DNA from 3 places in the Aminobacter aminovorans genome. Region 3 is predicted to be linked to each of the others. Evidence: predicted binding sites of a transcription regulator. Region 3 holds the regulator's gene; each other region holds the start of a gene.

Region 1 (3,260 bases), 2.3 Mb from region 3:
AAACCCGGCTGCCTCAGGCAGCGCGCGGGTTTCTCACCCCTGCCGTCTCCGCTGCCTTGAATATCCGGAACGTGTTGCGGCCCGCCGATTTGGCGGCGTAGAGCGCAGTGTCGGCCCGCACCAGCAAGTCCGAGGGCGTGCATTCTTCATGGAGCGCGATGCCGATCGATGCCCCGAGTTTCAGCGCCCGGCCGCCATGGTCGACGGCCCTGCCGACCTTGTCGATTATCTCACGCGCCAGTTCCGCTACCGCCGCAAGATCGAGTCCCGGACCAACCAACACGGCAAATTCGTCACCGCCAATGCGCGAGACGAGGTCGACACTGGCGCATGCGCTCTCCAGGCGCCGGGCCACTTCCTTCAGGCACTCGTCGCCAGCGACATGGCCGAAGGTGTCGTTGATCTGCTTGAAACCGTCGAGGTCGACCAGCAGCAGCGCGCCGAGCGACGGACGGTCGTCGCCGTCTGGTGTCACTTCCGAGAGTTTCGACTGGAAGCGGCTGCGGTTGGCCAACCCCGTCAGGACATCATATTCGGCGAGGTAGCGGGTCTGGTCGGCGAGAATCTTCTCTTCCGTGATGTCCTGCTTCATGCCGAAGATACGCACGGCAACACCATCCTCGCACTCGACGCTGGCGGTGATGCGGATCCAGCGGTGATTGCCCTTCGCCGTCACGATCTCGGCGTCCAGCCCGAAGCCGGTGCGTTCGGCAATCCCCTTGCTGCGCTTGGCGTGCAGCTCGACGGCGGAAGCCGCCGTGTAGCACTTGACGATCTCTTCGCGGACGAGAGGTGATCCACGCGGCAGGTCGAAAAGATCATAGACCATATCGGTCCAATGCAGCGCCTGGTCGGCGAGGTTGCATTGCCACACGCCGATACGAGCAGCGGCCGAGGAACGGTCGAAGATCTTCTGACTGTGCGCCAGCGAGGCCGCTTGTTCGCGGATCAGCGCTGCCTGCGCGTCAAGCCTGGCCTCCAGCCCGACGATCGTGGCATCGCGTTGCCGGAGAACGGCCCGTCGCCGTATGTGCCGCGATGCCGGACTGCGCATGTGAATAGCCCCTGTTTCAGGCAGAGCTTCGCGCGAGGGCGCTTAATATTCCCTCTCTCTAATACCGTCACGGCAGATTGCTGAGCGCCAGGGTTAACATATCCCGAACGCACCCATGCCGACGCACGTGTTCTTGAATTGTTCTTGCGCACATTTGCAATCTATGCTTGTCTTTGGCCGAGGCTTAAGCAGGCGAGGGGCCGCCTGCCTGCAGCAACGTGCATGAATTGCCACAGCGCATCCGTGCCGCCTCAAGGGGCGCGGCGCTACAGGGAGGGCAGCATGGTTTCACGCGTGCGCACTGTCGCGTTCCAGGGCATCGAGGCGGTTCCCGTCGACGTGCAGGTGATGGTAGCGCCCGGCAAGGTCGGGATGCAGATCGTCGGCCTGCCCGACAAGGCGGTGGCCGAAAGCCGCGAGCGGGTGCAGGCCGCGCTGCACGCGTCCGGCCTGTCGATGCCAGCCAAGAAGGTCACTGTCAATCTCGCACCCGCCGACCTGCCCAAGGAAGGGAGCCACTACGACCTGCCGATTGCCCTCGGGCTGATGGCAGCACTCGGCGCCCTGCCGGGCGATGCGCTCGCCGCCTATGTGGTGCTCGGCGAGTTGTCGCTCGACGGCACCATTTCGGCGGTAGCAGGAGCATTGCCTGCGGCAATCGGCGCCAATGCCGACGGCAAGGGGCTGATCTGCCCTGCCGCCAGCGGACCGGAAGCCGCCTGGGCTGGCGCCGACATCGACATTCTGGCGCCGCGCAGCCTGATTGCCATCGCCAACCATTTTCGCGGCACCCAGGTGCTGTCCCGGCCGGAGCCCGGTATTCGTGCGGCGGCGCGCGACCTGCCCGACCTTGCCGACATCAAGGGCCAGGAAAGCGCCAGGCGCGCGCTCGAGGTAGCCGCCGCCGGCGGCCACAACCTCTTGATGGTCGGTCCACCCGGCGCCGGCAAGTCGATGCTGGCGGCGCGGCTGCCATCGATCCTGCCGCCGCTTTCGCCCAAGGAGTTGCTCGAAGTGTCGATGATCGCCTCGATCGCCGGCGAGCTCGCCGAGGGCAAGCTCACCGACAGGCGGCCGTTCCGCGCGCCGCATCATTCGGCCTCGATGGCGGCGATGGTCGGCGGCGGCCTGAAGGCGAGGCCGGGCGAGGTGTCGCTCGCCCATCACGGCGTTCTTTTCCTCGACGAGTTCCCCGAATTCACCCCGCAGGTGCTCGATTCGCTGCGCCAGCCGCTCGAAGCCGGCGAATGCATGATCGCGCGCGCCAATCACCGCATCACCTATCCGGCGCGCATTCAGCTCGTCGCGGCGATGAACCCGTGCCGCTGCGGCATGGCCGGCGAACCCGGCTATCGCTGCCTGCGCGGCACGCGCTGCCAGTCCGACTACCAGGCGCGCATTTCAGGGCCATTGCTCGACCGCATCGACCTGCGCATCGATGTGCCTGCAGTCTCCGCCACAGACCTCATCCGCGGCGGCAGGTCGGAAGCCAGCGCCGATGTCGCATTGCGCGTCGCGCGGGCACGCGCCATCCAGCGCGAGCGCCTCGAACGCCATGGAGTGTCAGGTGCCACCACCAACGCGCAATGCGCGGCAGGCCTGATCGAAGACATCGCCGCGCCCGACGCCGCAGGGCTTTCGCTGTTGCGCGACGCCAGCGAAAAGCTCGGCTTCTCCGCCCGCGCCTATCACCGCGTGCTCAAGGTGGCACGCACGCTGGCAGATCTCGACGGCAACGACACCGTCGGACGCATCCACCTTGCTGAGGCCATTTCATATCGCATCAGCGCCGAGCGGATGGCGCAGGCGGCGTAGGAGGAGGGAACACCCCAAGCGCAGTCCAGCCAGGGTTTTGCCTGGGAAGCAGGGGCAGCTGAGGCGAACCCGACAACTTGCGCGGCGCCGGCAGAACTCAACTTCGTGGCTCTGGAGGGCCAAGCGCTTTGGCGCCATCGCTTGCGTCGGACCGGCGGGCACCACGCATCGTCATGGGCCGCATCCTGGACAAGCGGCAGCAGGATCGGGAAGAAGCGCTACTTGACGGAGCCGACCAGCATCGGCTGGCCTTCGCGGATCGTTACCCAGCGGCCGGTGTTCTCCGCTGACTGGCGCTTGAGATAGCTGTAGCCGGTCTCGTCCCACTGGCGCACGGCGTCCGTCAGGTTGTCGAGGATGAAGTCGCCCTTGGAGGTGCGTACGGTCAGCA
Region 2 (3,260 bases), 1.0 Mb from region 3:
ATCAGGTCGGCCCGCCTTGTCGTTGCATCCTCGTGCTTGCGCTCGAGATGCGGCTCGTACCAGAGCCGCGCCCGCTCCATCTCGGTGGGCCAGCCGGGGCCGCGCCTGAGCTGGGAGAACAGCGCGACAAAACCGGGCCAGTCGGCTGCCGCCCGGGCCGGCGGCACGAAGCGCGCCAGGCCCATCTCCAGGTCGAGCGACTGCTCCATGCTGTCGATGGCGTTGGCGGCCGATGACGGGCCGATGCCCGGCATCAGCTGCATCACCCGGAAGCCGGCGATGCGGTCGCGCGGGTTCTGGGCGAAGCGCAGGATGGCGAGCACGTCCTTGACATGGGCGGCATCGAGAAACTTCAGCCCGCCGAACTTGACGAAGGGGATGTTGCGCCTGGTGAGCTCGACCTCGAGCGGCCCCGAATGGTGGGCTGCGCGAAACAGCACGGCCTGCTCCTTCAGCAGCGTGCCCGCCTCGCGCTCCTTCAGCACCTCGTCGCAGACATAGCTTGCCTGTTCGGCCTCGTCTGCGACCGTCACGATAACAGGCTTTTCCAGCGACCTGCGCTCGGTCCAGAGGTTCTTGGTGAAGCGCTCCTCGGCCTCGCCGATGACCGCATTGGCGGCGTTCAATATGGCGTCGGTCGAGCGATAGTTCTGGTCGAGCGTGACCACCTGGGCAGGCTCGGCAAACAGGCTGGGGAAGTCGAGGATATTGCGCACTTCGGCGGCGCGGAACGAATAGATCGACTGGGCGTCGTCGCCGACCACCGTCAGGCCGCGGCCGTCGGGCTTGATCGCCGTCAGGATCGCTGCCTGCAGCCTGTTGGTGTCCTGGTATTCGTCGACGAGGATGTGGTCGAAACGCTGGCCGAGATGTGCTGCGATCTCCGGCTCGGCGGCCATCTGCGCCCAGTAGAGCAGAAGGTCGTCGTAATCGAGGATGTTCTGCGCCTGCTTGGCCTCGACATAGGCCCCGAACAGCCGCTTCAGCTCGTCGCTCCAGCCGACACACCAGGGAAAGGCGTGGCCGAGCACCGCCTCGATCGTTTCCTGGGAATTGACGACGCGGGAATAGATCGCAAGACAGGTCGCCTTGGTCGGAAAGCGGTTCTCGGTTTCGGAAAAACCGAGCTCGTGGCGAACCAGGTTCATCAGGTCGGCCGAGTCTTCGCGGTCATGAATGGTGAAGGCGGGCTCGAGCCCGATGTCGGGCGCATAGTCCCGGAGCAGCCTGGCGCCGACGGAATGGAACGTGCCGGCCCAGTTCAGCCCCTCCATCAGGCTCGCCGCGCGCTCCTTCAGCACGTCGGCGGCGATGCGCTCGACGCGTCTGGTCATCTCGGCGGCGGCCCGGCGCGAGAAGGTCATCAGCAGGATGCGCCTGGGGTCGGCGCCGCGGACGATGAGATGGGCAACCCGGTGGGCGAGCGTGTTGGTCTTGCCCGAGCCGGCGCCGGCAATGATCAGCAGCGGTGCGGAAACATTGCCGTCGCCCTGCATGACGGCAGCACGCTGGCCCGCATTCAAGCGGGAGAGATAACCCGGCTCTGCTGCCGAATCACGGAGGGCGATGTTCATGCGGGCATGAAGCATCGTTTCCGTTTCGTTCGCAACGGCCTGCACCGGATCCGGCGGGCCAAGCCTGCGCGCGGCGCGGAACATTGCCCTTCCGTCAGCGCAATGTGAATTGACTCCCGGAGGAATTTGTTCCTATTTTGTTCTCATGCCGATGTTATCAGAATTTCCCTCCGACAAGGTCATCGTCTCCTGCGACAAATGCGGGATGCGCAAGCAATACGACCGCGACGCCATGGTGAGGGCAGGCGGCGACCGCACGCTGACGCATCTGCTGGACGAGATCATTGCGCGCATCGGCTGCACTGCGAACAAGACGTTCAACATCTATGACCGCTGCGGCGCGAAATATGAGGAACTGGTGCAGCTGCTGGGGATGTCGACGTCGCATCGCGCGCCGGACCGATGAGCGTCGTGGATGAACTGCGTATCCCCTCGGCGATCAGGGGCGCGCCAGGGGATGGTGAGGGAAAAAGGATCCGCCGGCCTGCTCGCATCGCGGTCGCGTGGCATGCCGGTCAGGCAGGAGCAAACATGTCGCGCGGGCACAACAGAAACGACAGACTGACCGAGAGCGAGATCGAGGCGATTGTCCTGGCGGCGATCCCTTTGCGTATGGCGATCCAGAAGTGCTTCATCAGCCTGAAGCCATTCAACGAGACCTATGCGCTGCTGCATCACCACGTCGCCGGTCTGGACGCCGTTCTGGAGAGAATTACCGGCCGAAGCATCGATTGCCGCAGTCGGGATCTCTGCCTGGTGCCGCGTCGCGATGGCTAGGCACATACCTCGCCGGCATCGCTCTCACCGGCATCGCCCTCGCCGGCATTGCTTGAGCAACGCGCCCGCATTCGGCCGGCCCGCGCTTTTCGCATCATCGATGGCTATTTGAGCAGCTCCATCGAGCCACGCGGGAACTCGACGCCGGTGAATTCCGGATAGGCCTTTTGCAGCAAGAGCAGATGCTGCGCCTCCTGCAGGCGGATCAGATACCAGCTGTTGCCATCGAGCAAGGCCAGCGTCTGCGACCGGAAGCGTGTTCGAACCCCGTTCGGGTCCACGGCGATCAGTTCGGTGGGCACCAAAGCATAGGGATGGCCGCCGGAAAGCTCCCGATATTCCGCCTTGGCCATGTCGAAGCTAAAGCTTTCGATCCGAACCGCGGCGAGCGCGACCTTCATCTGCTCGACCATCGCGCGGCGCAGCTCGCCCGGCTCCATCTGTGCCGTTTTCGCGAGGTGATCGACAAGGCGCGGCGGCGTGACATCGGCGATGTCGTCATAGGCCTTCGTCTCTAACGCCCGGGAAAAGGACGCTATCTGTTTTTCCAGCGCCTGCCGTTCCGTTTCGGTTACCGGCCGGGCCAGCGCGGCCGCGCAGACCATCAACATGAGGCAAACAGACAGGCAGATTAATCCAGCGGGAAAGCCGACGTTGCTGCGCATAACTGTTCCCCATGCCTTGAACTTGTTGCCGCCGTCGCATCGATCGCAACAGTGCCTGGCTCCGGTGCCGAAACTTTCGGCTACATCTCTGCTGTTCGACGTCTTCAGTCAATCGCATCACTGGCATACCAGTTCTATGAACTTCAGAAGGACATGGAACTAACCATTTCCAAGGTCCGCGACCAGCGCGAAGCTGTGGCCTCGGGAAGGCTGGTTGCAGGAGGCAACAGCTTATGAGCCAGGC
Region 3 (3,260 bases):
CGGGCTGGCGACCAGCGTGTTCGGCGCCTGGCATTTTCAACGCGTATCGCCGCTCAGCCTGTTCGCCAATCTTGCAGTCACGCCGCTTGTGTCGGTCCTGGTGATGCCTTTCGCGGTCATGGCAGGGATTTTCATGCCGCTCGGGCTCGACGGCCTCTTCCTCGACACGATGGGGGCCGGCCTGAAAGGAATGATTGGCATCGCCACGTGGTTCTCGGCATATTCGCCGGTCGACGCGGTTGGCCTTGTTTCGCCGCATGCAGTGCTGCTGTTCACCGCAGCACTCGTCATTGCGTCGACGGCGACGACCTGGCTGCGCATAGCGGCACTGCCCTTCGCTGCCCTAGGACTGCTGATGGTGGTGGAAACGGAAACGCCAGACGTCCTCGTTTCGGAAGACGGCCGCCTCGTCGGCGTGCCGGTCGGCGGCGGCAAGCTGGCCGTCAATCGCGCCCGGCCGAACCAATTCACCGTCGACAACTGGCAGCGCGCGCTGATGGCCGAAACTGTCGTCAGCCCGGCACGCCCGGCGATGGATCGCGCCGCCGGTACGGACAATTCATCCGACCCGAGTGCGAAAAAACCGTCAGTGAATGTCGCGGCCGCAGGAAACTTCGTCTGCGGCGAGGAACTCTGTGCTGTCCAAGGAGCGGCGGGCGAGCGGATCATCCATGCGGCGAATGCTGAAGCCGCTGCACGTGCCTGCGACAGCGCGGATTTCATCGTGGTCGACGATGCCACGGCCGGCGGAATCTGCTCCGGGGCGACGTCGACCGCGCCTGTTGTGCTTACCAAGCGCGAACTGGCGCGCCTCGGCAGTGCCGCGATATTCATCACGCATCAGACAGCAAGCAGCCTGAAGATCGACATTCGCCACGCCGTGCCAGAACCCTACCGCCCGTGGCACATCCAGCGCCAGTTCTCACGCGAAGCACGGGGACTGGCGTCCTACAAGCGTGCCGAGAGACCTCCGAAAGCGCCGACGGCGCAACCTACGGTACAGCCAGAGAGGCCGACACCCGCCCCAACGCAGTCACCAGCAGCGTCACCATAGCCAAGCGCAGATCGGCCGGGTAGCGGATTGCGGTCGGCATACTGAACAGTCACAGACGGTAGTCAAAGCCGCCCTTCGATGTTTGCAGTCCGCAATCTCCGAAAATCAGTAGCGGCGGATCAGTCCGACAAGCTTGCCCTGCACCTTGACCCTGTCGGGCCCGAAGATGCGGGTTTCGTAAGCGGGATTGGCGGCCTCGAGTGCGATCGAGGCGCCCTTGCGGCGGAAGCGCTTGAGCGTCGCTTCCTCATCGTCGACAAGGGCGACGATGATCTCGCCCGGATTGGCCGTGGTCGAACTGCGGATGACGACAGTGTCGCCGTCGAAGATGCCGGCCTCGATCATCGAGTCGCCCTTGACCTCAAGCGCGTAATGCTCGCCGCCCATGATCATGTCAGGCGGCACTGAAATCGAATGGGTCTTGTGCTGGATGGCGTCGATCGGCACACCGGCCGCGATGCGTCCCATGACGGGAATGGCAACCGCCGATGCAACATCGTCGTCATTGCCGGCCGACATGCTGCGTGAAGGATCCGGTTTGCGTCCAAGGCTGCCCTCGATGACGCTGGGCGAGAACTTCCTCGCCGCGTTCAGGCCTGGCGCGATGGAATCGGGCAGGCGCAGCACTTCGAGTGCACGGGCCCGGTTGGGCAGGCGCCTGATGAAGCCGCGCTCTTCCAGAGCTGTGATCAGGCGATGGATGCCGGACTTGGAGGCGAGGTCGAGTGCTTCCTTCATCTCGTCGAACGACGGCGGAATGCCCGCCTCCTTCAGCCGCTCGTGGATGAATAGCAAAAGCTCGTGTTGTTTGCGCGTCAGCATCGCCACCCCCGAGGAATCAGAAGAAAAACAAACCCAGAACAAACACTATATGTTCCAGTTGTGTTCCGCAACCGTTGATATTTCGTGAAGGCTGGAGGCGCTTGCTTCAGCGAAGCATCATCACCTGGCAGGCGCTGCCGGCATCGATCGCCGGTGCGAAGGGCGCCCGCACGATGGCGCAGTTGGCGGCGGCCAGCGTGCGCAGCATCGAGGAATCCTGGACCAGGTAAGGCGTGACGACGAGACCCTCAGAGGTTTCACGCGCGGCCGCACGGACGAAATCCTGGCGCAGATCATTGGCGGCCATTGCCGTGTCGAGAATGCCCGTGCGCATGTCGTGCGAATAGGAACGTCCACCGAGCTTCGCCACCAAGGGCTTCAGGAAGATCTGCGAGCAGATCAGGCTGGCGACCGGATTTCCCGGCAGGCCGACGCAGCGGCTGGCGCCAAGCCGGCCGAACATCAGCGGCTTGCCGGGCCGCATGGCGATTTTCCAGAAGTTGAGAGCCATGCCGAGATCGGTGAGGACTCGATGGACGAGGTCATGGTCGCCGACCGAAGCACCGCCCAGCGTGACGATCACGTCAGCGTCCGCTGCGAGCGCCTTCGCCACCAATGCGGCGATTGCCTCGGTGCGGTCAGCGGCGATGCCGAGATCGAGCACGCGCGCGCCGACCGATTGAACGATCGCCGCGACACCATAGGCGTTGGAGGCAATGATCTGATCGGGTCCGGGGTTGCTGCCCGGCGGCAGCAGTTCGTCCCCGGTGGCGATGATGGCTACCAGAGGTGCCCGTAGCACTTCGACGCCGGGATGGTTGGCAGCCGCGATCAGCGAGAGCGCTGCCGGGTCGAGCACGCGTCCGGCATCCAGAATGAGGTCGTCCTGCTTGAAGTCGAGACCCCTGGCGCGGATATTGCGGCCGGCACTCGTCGGCTCGACCACCTCGATCTCGCCATCGCCGAGATCGCGAACGTTCTCCTGAATGACGACGGTATCAGTGCCTCGAGGTACCGGTGCTCCGGTGAAGATGCGGACGCATTCGCCTGGACAGACGGTGCCCGTGAACTGCTTGCCGGCGGGTGCCTGGCCGATGACCTTGAGACGCGCCGGCAGCGAAGCGATGTCGGCGGCCTGCACCGCGTAGCCGTCCATTGCGGATGCATCAAAGGGCGGCTGGGTGCGCAGGGCATGCAGCGGCGCCGACAGAACCCGACCCGCGGCCTGGGCAAGAGCAACAGTCTCCGTGCAGCGCGGCTCAGCACCGTCGAGCAGGCGCGCCAGGGCGTCGGCGACGGGCAGCAGGGCCATCTATTCAGCCGCCTTGTAGTCGCCGGACTTGCCGCCGGTTTTTTCGACCAACCGGATGCCCGAGATCACCAT

The links. The regulator LexA, encoded in region 3, represses DNA repair genes until DNA is damaged. The targets are predictions, from matches to a motif close to TGTTCNNNNTGTGTTCNG.
Region 1: DY201_RS03265 (YifB family Mg chelatase-like AAA ATPase) is a predicted target of LexA. The motif match lies at 1,183-1,200, and genes of this name have one in related genera.
Region 2: DY201_RS20005 (ATP-dependent helicase) is a predicted target of LexA. The motif match lies at 1,702-1,719, and genes of this name have one in related genera.

Annotation. Positions count from the first base shown of each region.
Region 1 is NZ_UFSM01000001.1:677,156-680,415, forward strand. It holds gene DY201_RS03260 (sensor domain-containing diguanylate cyclase) at 14-1,054, opposite strand; gene DY201_RS03265 (YifB family Mg chelatase-like AAA ATPase) at 1,337-2,869, shown strand; gene DY201_RS03270 (transglutaminase-like cysteine peptidase) at 3,088-3,260, opposite strand, start outside.
Region 2 is NZ_UFSM01000001.1:4,066,014-4,069,273, reverse strand. It holds gene DY201_RS20005 (ATP-dependent helicase) at 1-1,574, opposite strand, end outside; gene DY201_RS20000 (hypothetical protein) at 1,726-1,980, shown strand; gene DY201_RS19995 (hypothetical protein) at 1,977-2,351, shown strand; gene DY201_RS19990 (hypothetical protein) at 2,456-3,016, opposite strand.
Region 3 is NZ_UFSM01000001.1:3,024,184-3,027,443, forward strand. It holds gene DY201_RS14905 (ComEC/Rec2 family competence protein) at 1-1,054, shown strand, start outside; gene lexA (transcriptional repressor LexA) at 1,160-1,876, opposite strand; gene DY201_RS14915 (molybdopterin molybdotransferase MoeA) at 1,983-3,188, opposite strand; gene moaC (cyclic pyranopterin monophosphate synthase MoaC) at 3,189-3,260, opposite strand, start outside.